One region of the Mesorhizobium kowhaii genome, then DNA from elsewhere that is predicted to be linked to it. Evidence: riboswitches for the same ligand, from Rfam matches in the RefSeq annotation. Region 1 holds a riboswitch; the other holds the start of a gene.
The links. Region 1 has a riboswitch for S-adenosylmethionine ahead of ACFFNA_RS03865 (O-succinylhomoserine sulfhydrylase). Riboswitches for the same ligand answer to the same signal wherever they lie in the genome.
Positions count from the first base shown of each region.

Region 1 (7,837 bases):
CGCGCGGCATCGACGTCGGCGCCAAGTACGAAATCTACACCATCATCGCCCGCCTCGCCTCGGAGGGTAAGGCGATCGTCGTCATCTCGTCGGAGATGCCGGAACTGCTCGGCATCACCGACCGCATCTACGTCATGAATGAAGGCCGCATGGTCGGCGAAATGGCGGCGAGCGACGCCAGCCAGGAAAAGATCATGCGCGCCATCGTTCGGGGAGAAGGAAAAGTATCATGACCACCGAGAGCGGTCCCGCGCCGAAAAGCGGCGTCGCCGAAGATGTGCAGCAGGGGCCGCGTGTGGCCGTCTCGGCGCTGATCACGAATCTGCGCGAGTACGGCCTGATCCTGGCGCTGATCGCCATCATGGTGTTCTTCCAGTTCACCACGTCCGGCACGCTGTTCAAGCCAGTGAACCTGAGCAATCTGGTGCAGCAGAACAGCTTCATCATCGTGATGGCGCTGGGCATGCTTTTGGTGATCGTTTCGGGCCATATCGACCTCAGCGTCGGCTCCGTCGCCGGTTTCATCGGCGCGCTGGCGGCAATGATGATGGTCATCTGGCCGCTTGGCCCCTTCAGCAATCCGCTGGTTGTGTCGATCATCTGCCTCATCATCGGTGGCGGCATCGGCGCGGCCCAAGGCTACTGGATTGCCTATCACCGAATACCGAGCTTCATCGTCACGCTGGCGGGGATGTTGATCTTCCGCGGCATCTGCCAGGCGCTATTGGGTGGCGGGTCTTCCGTGGGGCCGCTTCCAGACGGCTTCAAGGCGCTCAGTTCCGGCTTCATTCCGGACGTGATCGGCCCCTTGACGCTGATCCCGCCGACGGTGAACGCCGCCGGCAAGACCATTATGGGCAGCGGCCTGACCCTGCACATGACGACGATTGTGCTGGGCCTGATCGCCGTGCTCGCCTATGCGTATTTCGGGCTCAAGGCACGACGCACACGCGAGCAGCATGGCTACGAAGCCGAGCCCTTCACACTGTTTGTCGTCAAGACCCTGGTGACCAGCGCGCTCGCGCTGTTCCTGGTCTATCAATTCGCCACCTACAAGGGCCTGCCGATCGTTCTCATGGTGATGGGCGTGCTGATCGCCCTGTTCGTGTTCGTCACCAAACGCATGACGATCGGCCGACGCATCTACGCAATGGGCGGCAATGCCAAAGCGGCGCAGCTATCGGGCATCAAGACCGAGCGACTGACCCTGATGGTGTTCGTCAATATGGGTGTGCTGTCGGCGCTTGGCGGCCTGATCATCGCGGCGCGCCTGGGGCAGGCGGTGCCGGCGGCAGGTCTTGGCAGCGAGCTCGACGTCATCGCCGCGGTGTTCATCGGCGGCGCCTCGGCGATGGGTGGTGTCGGCCAAGTTATCGGCGCGGTGGTCGGCGGTTTCATCATGGGCGTGATGAACAACGGCATGTCGATCATGGGCGTCAATGTCGACTGGCAGCAGGTGGTGAAAGGCCTGGTGCTGCTCGGCGCGGTGGTGTTCGACGTCTACAACAAGAACAAGGGCTGAGGGAACCAGGAAGGCATACGGGTCACATCGCGGCGCTGCCCGGCAACCCGGCGGCACGAAGAAGTCCCAAGAGGGACCAGGCTCGCGAGCGCAATCCGAACGGAGAATTTCACCCGTGGCATGGACGAAGTCCCGGCCGCGCTGGGCAAGGTTTGTCGTTTCGGCAGCCAGGCCAAGGCAAATGAGAGAGGATTCATCATGCTGATCTCCCAGATTCTCGACGACGCCGAGACCATCCGCGTCGTTGCCCGCAACGGCGGCAAGACCCGGATCATCAATGGCGCGCGCAGCGTCTATTCGCTGGCGATGGAGGCCGCCCGCACCGGCGTCGGCCTCGTCGCGCTGATCGAACGCAAGGGGCTCGGCGAGACAGTCGATCTCGATGCCGCCTACAAGAAGGGACGGCTGCTGTCGCCGATCAATCATCCCGATCCGGCGCATCTGCATCTGACCGGCACCGGACTGACGCATCTCGGCTCGGCCGCGACGCGCGATTCCATGCACAAGAAGCTCAGCGCCGACGGCGAGGAACAGCTGACCGATTCCATGAAGATGTTCCGCATGGGGCTGGAGGGCGGCAAGCCGGCGAAAGGTCAGATCGGCGTGCAGCCGGAATGGTTCTACAAGGGTAACGGCACGATGGCGGTGGCGCCAGGTGCCGCACTCCTGTCACCGGCCTTCGCCAAGGACGCCGGCGAAGAGCCGGAAGTGGCCGGCATCTACGTCATCGGCGACGACGGCGCGCCGTTCCGCGTCGGCTTCACGCTGTCGAACGAGTTTTCCGACCACGTCACCGAGCGCGTGAACTATCTGTTCCTCGCCCATTCCAAGCTGCGCAACGCTTCGTTCGGACCGGAGATCCTGATCGGCGACTTGCCCGCCGACATCAGGGGCAGCTCGCGCATCTATCGCGACAACGAGGTGCTGTGGGAAAAGCCGTTCCTGTCGGGCGAAGCGAACATGTCGCACACCATCGCCAATCTCGAACACCATCACTTCAAATATGCCGCCTTCCGTCAGCCGGGCGACGTGCATGTGCACATGTTCGGCACGGCGACGCTGTCCTTCGCCGATGGCATCAACACCGAGGCCGGCGATTTGTTCGAGATCGAGGCCAAGGATTTTGGCCTGCCGCTGCGCAACCCACTCGAGATCGAGCAGCCGGTGAAGGTGGCGGTGAAGGCGCTGTGAGGCGCCAGCATTTCTCCTTCTCCCCCTGTGGGGTGAGCAGCCGGTTCGCCGAAGGCGAATTCATCGTGCCAGTGGCACGATGAAAGGCCGGCGAACGCCGGGACGCTGCGAAGCAGCGGGGACCCGGCAGGGGACCGGCCGCCTCCCGGCCCTTCGCAGGCTCAGGGCGTTCGAAGCTCGAAAAGCCAAGCAATTGGCTTTTCGAGGCCTGCGGCCACCGCTTCTCACCCCACAGGGGGAGAAGGAAGAAGGCGCGGCCGAACCTCAATAAATATCGAAGTCGAAATACTTGGCCTGGATCTTCTTGTAGGTCCCATCGGCGACAATGGCATCGATGGCCGCGTTGAGCTTGTCGCGTAGCGCGGTGTCTTCCAGGCGAACGGCAATGCCGGCCTGGGTCTCCGTGCCCTTGACGTCACCGACCAGCTTGCAGCAGCCCTCGCTTGCCTTCTTCAGCCAGTCCATCAGCACGAACTTGTCGGAGAGCACGGCATCAAGACGGCCGTTCGTCAGATCGGTGATCGCTTCTTCCTGGGTCGGGTAGAGTTTCGCCTCTGCGCCCGCCTTGCCATAGACGTTCTGCGCATAGTCGGCCTGCGTGGTCGAAGCCTGGGCGCCGACCGTCTTGCCGGCGAGCGCCGCGGGTTCGGTCGAGGTGAGATCGGTATCCTTCGGCGCCACCAGCGCCAGAGGCGTCGTATAGTATTTGTTGGTGAAGGAGACCTGCTTCTTGCGCTCCTCGGTGATGCTCATCGAGGCGATGATGGCATCGAATTTCTTGGCCTGCAGGGCGGGAATGATGCCATCCCAGTCCTGGGTGACAATCTCGCACTCGACCTTCATCTGCGCGCATAGCGCATTGGCGATGTCGATGTCGAAGCCGACGACCTTGCCATCCGCGGTGATGGTGTTGAACGGCGGATAGGCGCCCTCGGTGCCGATCTTCAGTTTCTCCGCTGCCTGCGCCGACAGAGAGCCGGCCGCCATCACCAGCATGGCAGCACCAGCTGCCGATATGATCCATCTGGAAATCTGCATTTTCTTGGTTCCCTTGAACGCCGGCATCTTGACAGCCAGCAAGGCAGCCAAGCATGGCGAGCCGGCGCAGGCAAGCATATTGCCTGACGGCAAAGGGGAGGTCAGCGCGCGGCGCGGAAATGCTTGGACAGCTTCAGGCCCTGCGCCTGGTAGTTGGAGCCGAGATCGGTGCCGTAGAGCGCCTGCGGCCGCTTCAGCATATGCTCGTAGACCAGCCGGCCGACGATCTGGCCATGGTCGAGGATGAACGGTACTTCGTGGCTGCGCACTTCGAGCACTGCCCGGCTGCCGGTGCCGCCAGACGCCGAGTGGCCGAAGCCCGGATCGAAGAATCCGGCATAGTGGACGCGGAATTCGCCGACCAGCGGATCGAACGGCGTCATCTCGGCAGCGTAGAGCGGCGGCACATGCACCGCTTCCTGGCTGACGAGGATGTAGAATTCATCGGGATCGAGCACCAGCTCGCCGGCGCCGCTCTTGTGGATCGGCTCCCAGAAGTCGACGACCTCTTGTGCCGCGCGTTTGTCAACGTCGACAAGACCGGTGTGATGCTTGCCGCGATAGCCTACCAGGCCGTTCTGATCCCCGTTGAGATCGATCGACAGCGCGATGCCGCCGCCGGAGATGTTCGGCGGCTCGGTGGCGACCAGCATCTCGGCGCGATGCAGGTCATGCAACTCGGCTTCCGAGAGCAGCGCATTGCCGGTGCGGAACCGGATCTGCGACAGGCGCGAACCGGTGCGCACGACGATCGGAAAGGTGCGCGGGCTGACCTCGAGATAGAGCGGGCCATGATAGCCGGCGGCGATCTTGTCGAACTCGTGGCCGCGATCGGTCATGACGCGTGTGAAGATGTCGAGCCGACCGGTCGAACTTTTCGGGTTGGCCGAGGCCGAAATGTCCGCCGGCAATGCCAGGCTTTCAAGCAAGGGCACGATATAGACGCAGCCGGTCTCCAGCACCGCGCCCTCGGCAAGATTGATCTCATGCAGTTGCAGCCGGTCGAGCTTTTCCGAAACCTTGTGGTTGGGGCCCGGCAGGAACGAGGCCCGCACGCGCCAGGCCTTGTCGCCGAGCCGCAGATCCAGGCTCGCCGGCTGGATCTGGTCGGCATCGAACGCGCGCGGTGACTTCAGCGCGCCGGACTGGAACAGCGCCGAAATGTCCTGATCGGGAAGAATGCCTGTCTGCCGCAAGGCTCCACTCCTAGGCCAGGCGATTTTCTTGTCGCAGGTTCCTGCCGCAAAACCATGGAACAGTTTTGCGGCTTGGTACAAACCTCTTAATCAAGCCGGCAATTGACGCAAGCGTGGCGCGGGTCTAAAGGGTCGTTATCCCGTGGTGATTTGGCCGGTCGGCTTGCAGCCACGTTAAACAAGTCGCTAAAGGACCGTCGGGCCGCAAGGCCGTATGGACCGGTTGCGACTTTCGCGGCCGGTTTTTTTGTGTCTGGAACAAAAGCGATGAGCACCAAGAAGCACAACTGGAAACCTCAAACAGCACTCGTGCATAGCGGGACCCTGCGTTCCGGTTTCGGCGAAACCTCCGAGGCGATGTACCTCACCCAGGGCTATGTCTACGAAACGGCGCAGGCTGCCGAAGCCCGCTTCAAGGGCGAGGAGCCGGGTTTCATCTATTCGCGCTACGCCAACCCGACCGTCGACATGTTCGAAAAGCGCATGTGCGCGCTCGAAGGCGCCGAGGATGCGCGCGCCACCGCGTCCGGCATGGCCGCAGTGACGGCAGCCCTTCTGTGCAGCGCCAAGGCCGGCGACCATATCGTGGCGGCGCGCGCGCTGTTCGGCTCCTGCCGCTGGGTGGTCGAGACGCTGGCGCCGAAATACGGCATAGAGGCGACACTGGTCGACGGCACCGACATCGCCAACTGGGAAAAGGCGGTCAAGCCGAACACCAAGCTGTTCTTCCTGGAAAGTCCGACCAACCCGACGCTGGAAGTGGTCGACATCGCCGCAGTTGCCGCGCTTGCCAATTCGATCGGTGCGCGGCTGATCGTCGACAATGTCTTTGCCACGCCCCTGCAGCAGAAGCCTTTGCAGCTCGGTGCGCACATCGTCGTCTACTCGGCGACCAAGCATATTGACGGCCAGGGCCGCTGTCTCGGCGGCGTCATCCTGTCGGACAAGAAGTGGATCGACGAGAACCTGCACGACTATTTCCGCCACACCGGCCCGAGCCTGTCGCCGTTCAATGCCTGGACGCTGCTGAAGGGCCTGGAGACGCTGCCGCTGCGCGTGCGCCAGCAGACGGAAAGCGCCGGCAAGATCGCGGATTTCCTGGCCGAGCGGCCCGAAATCGCCCGCGTCATCTATCCCGGCCGCGCCGACCACCCGCAGGCGGCCATCGTCAAGAAGCAGATGTCGGGCGGCTCGACGCTGATCTGCCTGGACGTCAAGGGTGGCAAGCAGGCGGCCTTCGCCTTGCAGAACGCCCTCGACATCGTGCTGATCTCCAACAATCTCGGAGACGCCAAGAGCCTGATCACCCATCCGGCGACGACGACGCACAAGAATTTGAGCGACGAGGCCCGCGCCGAGCTCGGCATCGGGCCAGGCACGCTCAGACTGTCGGTCGGCCTGGAGGATACCGATGATCTTCTGGAAGACATCGAACAGGCGCTGAAGGCCAAATAGAGGCCTTTGGCTATCAGGCGCCGGACGGCGTCTCTTCCAGTTCGGCCGCCTTGGTGCCAATGGTCATTGCGTTGCCGCGCCAGTCGACGGCGCCACCGAGCCAGCCGCGCGCCCACATCGCCGGCAGGATCAGGTCGCGCGCCAATATCGCCGCGACCATGCGCGGCGACAGGTGCCAGCCCTTGGACCCAGCCAGGGCGCATTCCGGAAGGTAGAAGGCCGCCAGCACGGCAATGGCGGTTGCCCAGAGGCTGACGCCGGCGGCCGACGCCGCAACCAGCGCAAGCACCAGCGGCACCACCGCGCCAGTCAGGATTTCGGGTGCGAAGAACAGCGGGAAGGTGACGCGGCGCAGCCGCGCCCAACGGGCCTGACGCGACCAGATCTCGTCAAACGTGCGCCGGCCGAGCGGCTGCTCGAAGGGCGCGGCGACGAGATTGACGCGCAGGCCAAGGCCATTGACCAGCTTGGTCGCGGCAGCGTCCTCGGCGATCTCGGCGGCCAGCGCACGGATGCCACCATTGGCATCCAGCATCGGCTTGTTCCAGAGCATGCTCTTGCCCTGGGCAAAGCCGAGCCCAAGCGCGTCGCCGGCATATTGCCAGCGCGCCTGCAGCGTGTTGAGGAAGGCGCATTCGACTTCGGCCCAGAAGCCGGCCGGCCGCGAGCCGATCGGCGTCGAGCAGACAAGGCCGGTGTCCGGCCGCCATGCGGCCATCAGGTGCTGGACGTAGTCTCTCGGCATCAACACGTTGGAATCGGCCAGGATGACCCAATCGTGGCGCGCGGCTTCCCAGCCCTTGACGCAATTGTTGAGTTTCGGATTGGCGCTGATGCGGTCGTCGCCGATCAACAGCCGAGCCGGCACCTTGGGGAAACGGGCAATGGCGGCGCGGATCAGCCTGACCACCGGATCATCGGCATGGGCGACGCAAAAGACCAGTTCGTAGCGCGGCCAGTCGAGCGAGAAGGCACGCTCCAGCGTCTCCTGTGTAAACGGCTCGACACCACGCGACGGCACGACGATCGACACCGGCCGCGGCTTGCCGGCCGGCGGCGCGATGGTGCGGCGGCGCTTCAGACGCGAAGCGGCGAGCAGGATGCTGGCGAGGTTTGAGAGGATGAGAGCAGCTGAAAGCGTGGCGGCTATGAGAGTGAGTTCCATCGAAATCCGGTCACTCCAGAAAAACCGGTCCGCATGACGACCGATTTCAACAGTTCGACAGAGCGCCCGAGTCGCGCGGCACTGGTCGGCGCACACCATCATTGTCGTGTGTCACTTAAATGACATTCTTTGCCGGCACCTGCCTTTGAGGCCGCAATGACAGGACGCGCACCGTTGACCAGTCCGCGCGGAGCGCCGAAAGTTACCGGATTGTTTTGGAGCCGCTTATGTACCGCGCCGTGACGCGCAACATCGAAGTGCAGGTCAGGC
Region 1 is NZ_JBHLYT010000005.1:56,668-64,504, forward strand. Features, by position in the region: gene mmsA (multiple monosaccharide ABC transporter ATP-binding protein) at 1-233, shown strand, start outside; gene mmsB (multiple monosaccharide ABC transporter permease) at 230-1,522, shown strand; gene araD1 (AraD1 family protein) at 1,721-2,713, shown strand; gene ACFFNA_RS03855 (ABC transporter substrate-binding protein) at 2,978-3,751, opposite strand; gene ACFFNA_RS03860 (2'-deoxycytidine 5'-triphosphate deaminase) at 3,853-4,947, opposite strand; SAM riboswitch at 5,080-5,157, shown strand; gene ACFFNA_RS03865 (O-succinylhomoserine sulfhydrylase) at 5,215-6,402, shown strand; gene ACFFNA_RS03870 (ceramide glucosyltransferase) at 6,416-7,567, opposite strand; gene apaG (Co2+/Mg2+ efflux facilitator ApaG/CorD) at 7,795-7,837, shown strand, end outside.

Region 2 (7,837 bases), on a different contig from region 1:
ACCAGCGATTGTCGAACAGGTCGGCAAACCCGGCATCCGGGCCGGATTTTTCGGTGCCCGCCAGCGGGTGGCCGGGAATGAAGTGCACGCCATCAGGCACATAGGGCTGCATCTGCGCGATGACCGATGCCTTGGTCGAGCCGACATCGGTGAGGATCGCACCCTTCTTCAGTGCCGGCGCGATTTCCTCGGCCACCGCGCCGGACGAGCCGACCGGCACCGAGACGATGACCAGATCGGCATCGCGGACCGCTTCTTTCGCATCGGTGGTGTAGGAGGAGCCGAGCCCAAGCTCTTGCGCTCGCGCCAAGGTCGCTGCACTGCGGGTCGAGATGGCGACGTGGCGAGCGAGGCCCTCGCGGCGGATGACGCGGGCCAGCGACGAGCCGATCAGGCCGATGCCGACCAGCGCGATCTTTTCAAACATCGGTGATGTCATGGTGTTCTAGCTTTTCAGGAATGTCGTGAGAGCGGCGACAACGCCGCGATTGGCCTCTTCGGTGCCGACGGTCATGCGCAGCGCGTTGGGAAAGCCGTAGCCGGAAACGCGCCGCAGGATATAGCCGCGCGCCGTCAGATAATCGTCCGCCGCAGCAGCCGAATGTTTCTGGTCGTCGGGAAAATGGATGAGGATGAAATTGCCGACGCTTGGCGTCACCCGCAGCCCGAGCTTGCCAAACTCCTCGCTCAACCATGTGAGCCAGGTTTCGTTATGCATCACGCTGCGTTGAACGTGGTCGCGGTCACGGATCGCGGCGATGCCCGCCTCGATCGCCGTCGCATTGACGTTGAAAGGGCCACGCACACGGTTGATGGCGTCGACGATGTGCATCGGCGCATACATCCAGCCGATCCGCGCCCCGCCCAGGCCGATCTTGGAGAAGGTGCGGGTCATCACCACGTTCTCGGCGCCGCCGACCAGTTCGATGCCGGCTTCATAATCGTTGCGGCGGACATATTCGGCGTAAGCGGCGTCGAGCACCAGAAGCACATTTTTGGGCAGGCCGGCATGCAGGCGGCGCACCTCCTGGAACGGCACATAGGTGCCGGTCGGATTGTTGGGATTGGCAAGGAACACGATTTTCGTCCGCGGCGTAACAGCGGCCAGGATCGCATCGATGTCGGCACGCTCGTCGGTCTCCTTGACCGCGACTGGAATGGCGCCGGCCGACTGGATGTAGATCTTGTAGACCATGAAGGCGTGTTCGGTGAAAATCGCCTCGTCGCCGGGCGCCAGATAGGTCTGCGCCAAAAGCCCGAGAATTTCGTCGGAGCCGTTGGAGCAGATGATGTTCTGCGCGTTGAGACCATGCACCTCGGCGATCGCTTCACGCAGCCGTCTGGCGGTGCCGTCGGGATAGACGTCGAGCTTTCCAGCAATCTCCCGTGCCGCCTCGATCGCCTTCGGCGACGGACCGAGCGGATTCTCGTTCGACGACAGCTTGTAGACCTTGGCGACGCCGGCGGGCGCCGTGCTCTTGCCCGGCACATAGGCGTCGATGTCCATGATGCCCGCGCGCGGGGTTGGACGTGCCTTGTCCGGTGTCTGGCTCATGTCATAAAAATCCGTCGAGAACGCTTCCGCCTGGAAGCCGCAGCGGAAATACAAGCCACGGCCCGCAATGTCGAGAGGTGGCAGCCTCTGGACTGCGCTGGCCGTTGACGCCGGCGTGCCGCAGCCCTAGAAGAGGTGCGAACTTCCGTGGTGATTTGGCCGGTCGGCTTGCAGCCACGTTAAACAACTTGCTAAAGGGCCGTTTGCATCCTGTAACCGGCTTTGCGACTGCAATGCCGGTTTTTTGTTGTCCGCGCCGGCCGGACACCGCATCGGCATCGATTTTCGAACGCACGGTGCGTGGATTCAAAGTGTGAGATGGATGCAATGGCCGCTCTGCGCGCTGGAAAAACCAACAACGAGGCCGACCAGCCGTCTAGCCCGGTGCTGCGTTTTGGGCCTGACAAGCCGCTCAAGCTCGATGCCGGCACGCTGCTGTCGCCGTTCCAGATCGCCTACCAGACTTACGGCACGCTGAACGATGCCCGTTCCAACGCCATCCTCGTCTGCCATGCGCTGACCGGCGACCAGCACGTCGCCAGCACCAATCCGGTGACCGGCAAGCCGGGCTGGTGGGAAGTGCTGATCGGCCCCGGCAAGATCATCGACACCAACCGTTTCTTCGTCATCTGCTCCAACGTCATTGGCGGCTGCCTGGGCTCGACCGGCCCGGCCTCGACCAACCCCGCCACCGGCAAGCCCTACGGGCTCGACCTGCCGATCATCACCATCCGCGACATGGTGCGCGCGCAGCAGATGCTGATCGACCATTTCGGCATCGAAAAACTGTTTTGCGTGCTCGGCGGCTCGATGGGCGGCATGCAGGTGCTGGAATGGGCGTCGAGCTATCCGGAGCGCGTCTTCTCGGCGCTACCGATTGCCACCGGTGCGCGCCATTCCTCACAGAACATCGCCTTCCATGAGGTCGGCCGGCAAGCTGTGATGGCCGATCCGGACTGGCATGGCGGCAAATATTTCGAGCACGGCGGACGCCCGGAAAAGGGCCTGGCGGTGGCGCGCATGGCCGCCCATATCACCTATCTGTCGGAAGCCGCCCTGCACCGGAAGTTCGGCCGCAATCTGCAGGATCGCGAGGCGCTCACCTTCGGCTTCGACGCCGACTTCCAGATCGAGAGCTATCTGCGCCACCAAGGCATGACCTTCGTCGATCGCTTCGACGCCAATTCCTATCTCTACATGACGCGGTCGATGGACTATTTCGACCTCGCCGCCGATCATGGCGGCCGGCTGGCGGATGCGTTCGCCGGCACGAAAACCCGCTTCTGCCTGGTGTCCTTCACCTCGGATTGGCTGTTTCCGACCGAAGAGAGCCGCTCGATCGTGCACGCGCTCAACGCCGCCGGTGCATCGGTGTCCTTTGTCGAGATCGAGACCGACCGCGGCCACGATGCCTTCCTGCTCGACGAGCCGGAACTGTTTGCCGCCATCAATGGCTTCATCGGCTCTGCGGCACGGGCAAGAGGGCTCAGCGCATGACCCCGGAAAGTTGCAGACTTGCCCGTCCAGGATCATGCGCCACCCAGGAGGCGAAGCCATGAACGTCAGCCGCAACCAGCGCGTCGACCTCGAAGTCGTCGCCAACCTCATCCCGCCACAGTCGCGCGTGCTCGACGTCGGTTCGGGCGATGGCTCGCTGCTCGAATTGCTGCAGGACACCAAGCAGGTCGACGGCCGCGGCCTTGAGCTGTCGCAGCGTGGCGTCAACGAATGCGTGGCGCGAGGCTTGAGCGTCATCCAGGGCGATGCCGACAAGGATCTGGAATTCTATCCCGACAAGGGTTTTGACTTCGTCGTCCTGTCGCAGACCCTGCAGGCCACCCGCAACCCGAAACTGGTTCTCGACGAACTGCTCAGGATCGGCAATCGCGCCATCGTGTCCTTCCCCAATTTCGGCCATTGGCGGGTACGCATGTCGCTGTTCCTCAACGGCCGCATGCCGGTGACCACGGACCTGCCCTATTCCTGGTACGACACGCCCAACATCCATTTCTGCACCATCCGCGATTTCGTCAATCTGTGCGACGAGCTTGGCGCGACGGTCGAAAAGGCAACCGCACTCGACGCCAATGGCCAGAAGATCGGCTTGTCGATGCCGTGGTGGTTCTGGAATTTCTTCGGCCAGCAGGCGGTGTTCTTGCTGACACGGTAATCCCGCTATCTCTTTGTTTTGACGCAATTCCCTTAGGGAAAGCGCTACGCGCTTTTCCCGACGGAAAACCGTTTCACACTTTTCCTGGAATTGCTCCAATCGCCGCGCCACCGTCGGCTTCACGTCTGGTCAAGGACATCCGCGGCCTTATGTGGATGCTCAACGCCATCGACGAAGATCACGTCGGATTCCGAGTTGTCGGTCCGCAACGTCAGTATCGCCTGATAGGCGACCGAATTGTACCATCTGCGCACTTGCTGCCTGTCGGGAAATTCGATGATGATCAGGTGGCCCGGCCATTTGTTTTCGATGACCTCGACATCGCCGCCATGGACCAGAAAACGGCCGCCGAAAGGGTCCAGCGTGGCATCGATCTTCTGCAGGTATTCGACAAGCTGCGGACCCATCCGGGCTTGGCGCATATGGGCAACGACGTAAGCGGTCATGACTGTATTCCCTCGGGAACCGAAGCCGACCAGCCGGCCTCGCGACGGCAATCTACCGAAACACCGGCCGCGATGCGATTACGTCTGACGTAGTGGAACGCATCCGGATTACAGACGCGTCGTTCGTCGCAAGGACGATTTGCAAGCATAACGCGCGGCAATAGTGTTGCAGTTGAAGCGCTAGTTTCTGGAATTCGTCATTTTGCACGCATTGAGCAGCATCACGATAGGGTGACACGGACGCTTGTTTTCAGTAGCGTCATGGCCAATACGGGGGATATGGAAGGGGGAGTCCGATCCATTTGACCGTCCTGAAGATCGAAAGACCTGGCAGGAAGCGCATTTTTGCGCTGGAAATGGCTGACGAAATATGACCGGGAAGACAGAGCACGCTCCTCTCATCACAGTGATCACGCCGACCCACAACAGGCGGGAGGCGGTATTGCGCGCCGTGGAAAGTGTACTTTCCCAGAGCATGCCGAGGTTCGAGCATATTGTCGTTGACGATGGCTCGACGGACGGAACCGCGGCGGCGCTGGCCGGCATTCGCGATCCGCGCCTGATCTATGTCGGTGCGAAATGGCGAGGCGCCAATGCCGCCCGCAATGCGGGCATCGAGCGCGCGCGAGCACCGGTCGTGACGTTCCTCGATTCCGACGACATCTATCTGCCGCACAGGCTTGAACGGACCTTGACCTGGTTCGATGCCGATCCGGCACTGGAAGTGCTGATCAGCTCCTATATCTCCCTGAAGGGCGGACGCGCCACCAATTGCATCAATCGCGATGCATTCCTCAACTCGGCCACGCTGGAGCGAACGCTGGTGGCGGAGACAATCTTGATCGCAGGATCGGCGATAACAGCCCGCCGCGAGGCCTTGCTGGCCATCGGCGGCTACGACAGCGACATCGCCCGGATGCAGGATCGGGAATTGCTGCTGCGCCTTGCCCGACGCTTCGGCGCGCAGTTGTCCCAGAACATCGACTGGACGAAGCACAATTCGGAGAATTCGATTTCGCGACGTCGCCGCGGCTATGTCGAAGCCTATGCGAACCTGATGCGCAAACACCCGAATATTGCCCGCTCCTACCCGCATATTCCGCCCTACATGATCACGCGGCAGATCATTTCCGATATTCTGAAGTGCCGGATCCCGGAAGCCTTCTCGGGCTACATGGCCAACCGCTCGTCGAAATATCTCGGCTACTCGCTGCCCGAACTGATCAATGGCTATGTCTATGGCCGGCGCTGGCGCCGCGACCTCCACGATGAGTTTCGGCAGAAGTTCGGCGCCCGTCCGGCCTGACCCCTGTTACGACGAAGCTCATCGGTCGAGCTCCGGAAAATATGGGTCCGAAAAAAACCGTCTGTCCCGCTCGCCTTGCAGGCAATCGATAGGCGCCGCCGCATCGACTGGGATGATCCTCGTCCTCTCCTGAATGCCGCTCACTTCGAGGATCAGCTTGCGCCGGATGGCCGTCGAAAATTCGGCGGCCGCGTAAATCGGCAGCACGAAGGAACCAGGCCCTCCGGTCACACACTGTGCATAATACTGGTCGAGATGGCTGAAGGTTGGCGATGGGTTGATCAGGATCGGCAGGCCGTTGATGACGATGCCTTTGGCGGTTGCCGCATCGCGCGTCGCGGTGACCGGCGGCCCGATATTGTTGGGGCCATCACCGGATATATCGATGACGCTGCGTTCGCCCTCGAAAGAAGTGCGGTCGAAAAGCTTGGTGCCGAAAGCCAGCGCACCGGAAATCGAGGTGCCGCGGAAGCTGCGGAACGGGCGAGCCGCGACCTTGTCGGCAAAGCTGTTGGCGCTCTCGGCGCTGTCGATGATTTGCCAATCGATGATCGCGTCATCGCGCACCGTGCCGGCCCATTCGAAATAGGCGAGCGCAATGCGGCCCGTATGGCCGGCGCGGACAGCCTGGATGAAATCGGGGTGCCGCAGCGCCTCGACATAGCCGGCGCGCTGCAGGGCGAACTCCTTCTCGTCCATCGACAGCGAAATGTCGACCGCCAGCACCAGCTCGACATCGACCGCCAGCACATCCGGCGGCGAGGCGATGGGAGCTGCCTGGGCACAAGCAAGACAGGCAAGCAGGCGCAAAGCATCAAGCATGGCCGACGCCAGGGTTTGTTTCTCCGGGGAAGCTTCCTTCGCGATCACGGCAAAATAAAGCTTGGGGCTCGTAGCCCGGAAAAACAGCCTATTTCTTGCGGCGGGCGGCCGCCGGCGGCGGGTCGATCGCGCCGGCCCTGACGCGGACGGGTTTCAGCGCCTGTGCACCGGAATCCTTGACGATGGTCAACGCGCGCGGAAAGAAATGATTGTTGTGCTGGCCGCGTCCGATGTTGAGGATCGCGGTCCCGGGCAAACGCTTCTCCAGCATCGACAGCACGCGCCGCAGCGAGGGTCCGTCGAACGCGTCCATGGCTTCGTCGATGATCACCCATTTCGGCTGCCGCAAGGCGAGCCTGGCAAAAGCCAGCGAACGCTGTTCGTCATCGCCCAGCTCATGCTCCCAACGCGCGCTGCGATCGAGTGAGGATGACAGCCGTCCAAGCCCGACCTCGGCAAGCACCGCCGAAATGTCGGCGTCATTCGCCGGCGCGATTCCGTTCGGGTGATCGAGAACCTCGCGCAACGTACCGGCGGGGAAATACGGGACGCGCGGCACGAATATGGGGGTCTCTCCCGCCGGTAGGCCGATCCGTCCGCTTCCCCATGGCCACAGACCGGCAATGGCGCGGAAGAACAACGTCTTGCCGGCGCCCGGGTCGCCGGTGATCATCACGCGCTCGCCGGGATGGATCTCGACATGCTGGTCTGCGAGCTTGGCGCAGCCTTCCCGCGAGGCCACTTCGAGCTTCTCGAAAGTCAGGCTGCCATTGGCGTTTTCGCCGAAGGCGATGCGCCTTTCCATGTCGTGCAGCACATCGGTTTCATCGAGTGCGATGCGGAAGTCGGCGACGCGCATCAGCGTGGCGCGCCAGTCGGCGATGCTGCCGATGTTGTTGATGAACCAGCGCAAGGAAGAGTGGACCTGGTTGAAGGCGCCGACAGCCATCATCAGCCCGCCAAAGCTGATATCGCCTGAAAAATAGACCGGCGAAGCGACCAGGATCGGCGCCACGACGGTGATCCAGCCATAGGTATCGGTCACCCAGGACAGGTTGATCTGGGCGGTGTAGATGCGCCGCATCGCGCCCAGCACCGTGCCGAGGTCGAGTCCGAGCCGTCGCCTGGCATCAGCCTCGCCATGGTACAGCGCAATGGCATCGACATTCTCGTTGACGCGCACCATCGACGAGCGCAGCTCCGCTTCGCGCGTGTAGCGGTCGCTGTTGAGACGGATCAGCGGCCGGCCGACCAGCCAGCTCAGCCAGGAGGCGGTGCCGGCATAAAGGATGGCGGCCCAGACCATGTAGCCCGGTATGGCCAGAGAGGTGCCGCCGATATGAAACACGAAGCCCGAAGACAGTTCCCACAACACGCCGACAAATGACACGAGCAGGATGCACGACTGCAGCAGGCCGACGCCGAGATCGGTCGATAGGTCGGACAGATGCGCGGCATCCTGCTGCATGCGCTGGTCGGGATTGACGCCGATGGCACCGGCATTGGCCAGCCGGAAGGCGCGCGCCGGTCGCATCCAT
Region 2 is NZ_JBHLYT010000030.1:93,129-100,965, forward strand. Features, by position in the region: gene ACFFNA_RS17875 (prephenate/arogenate dehydrogenase family protein) at 1-439, opposite strand, end outside; gene hisC (histidinol-phosphate transaminase) at 446-1,555, opposite strand; SAM riboswitch at 1,693-1,770, shown strand; gene metX (homoserine O-acetyltransferase MetX) at 1,883-3,052, shown strand; gene metW (methionine biosynthesis protein MetW) at 3,111-3,725, shown strand; gene ACFFNA_RS17895 (DUF1330 domain-containing protein) at 3,845-4,171, opposite strand; gene ACFFNA_RS17900 (glycosyltransferase family 2 protein) at 4,542-5,477, shown strand; gene ACFFNA_RS17905 (DUF1194 domain-containing protein) at 5,496-6,299, opposite strand; gene ACFFNA_RS17910 (ABC transporter ATP-binding protein/permease) at 6,388-7,837, opposite strand, start outside.
Region 2: another riboswitch for S-adenosylmethionine. It lies ahead of metX (homoserine O-acetyltransferase MetX); the one in region 1 lies ahead of ACFFNA_RS03865 (O-succinylhomoserine sulfhydrylase).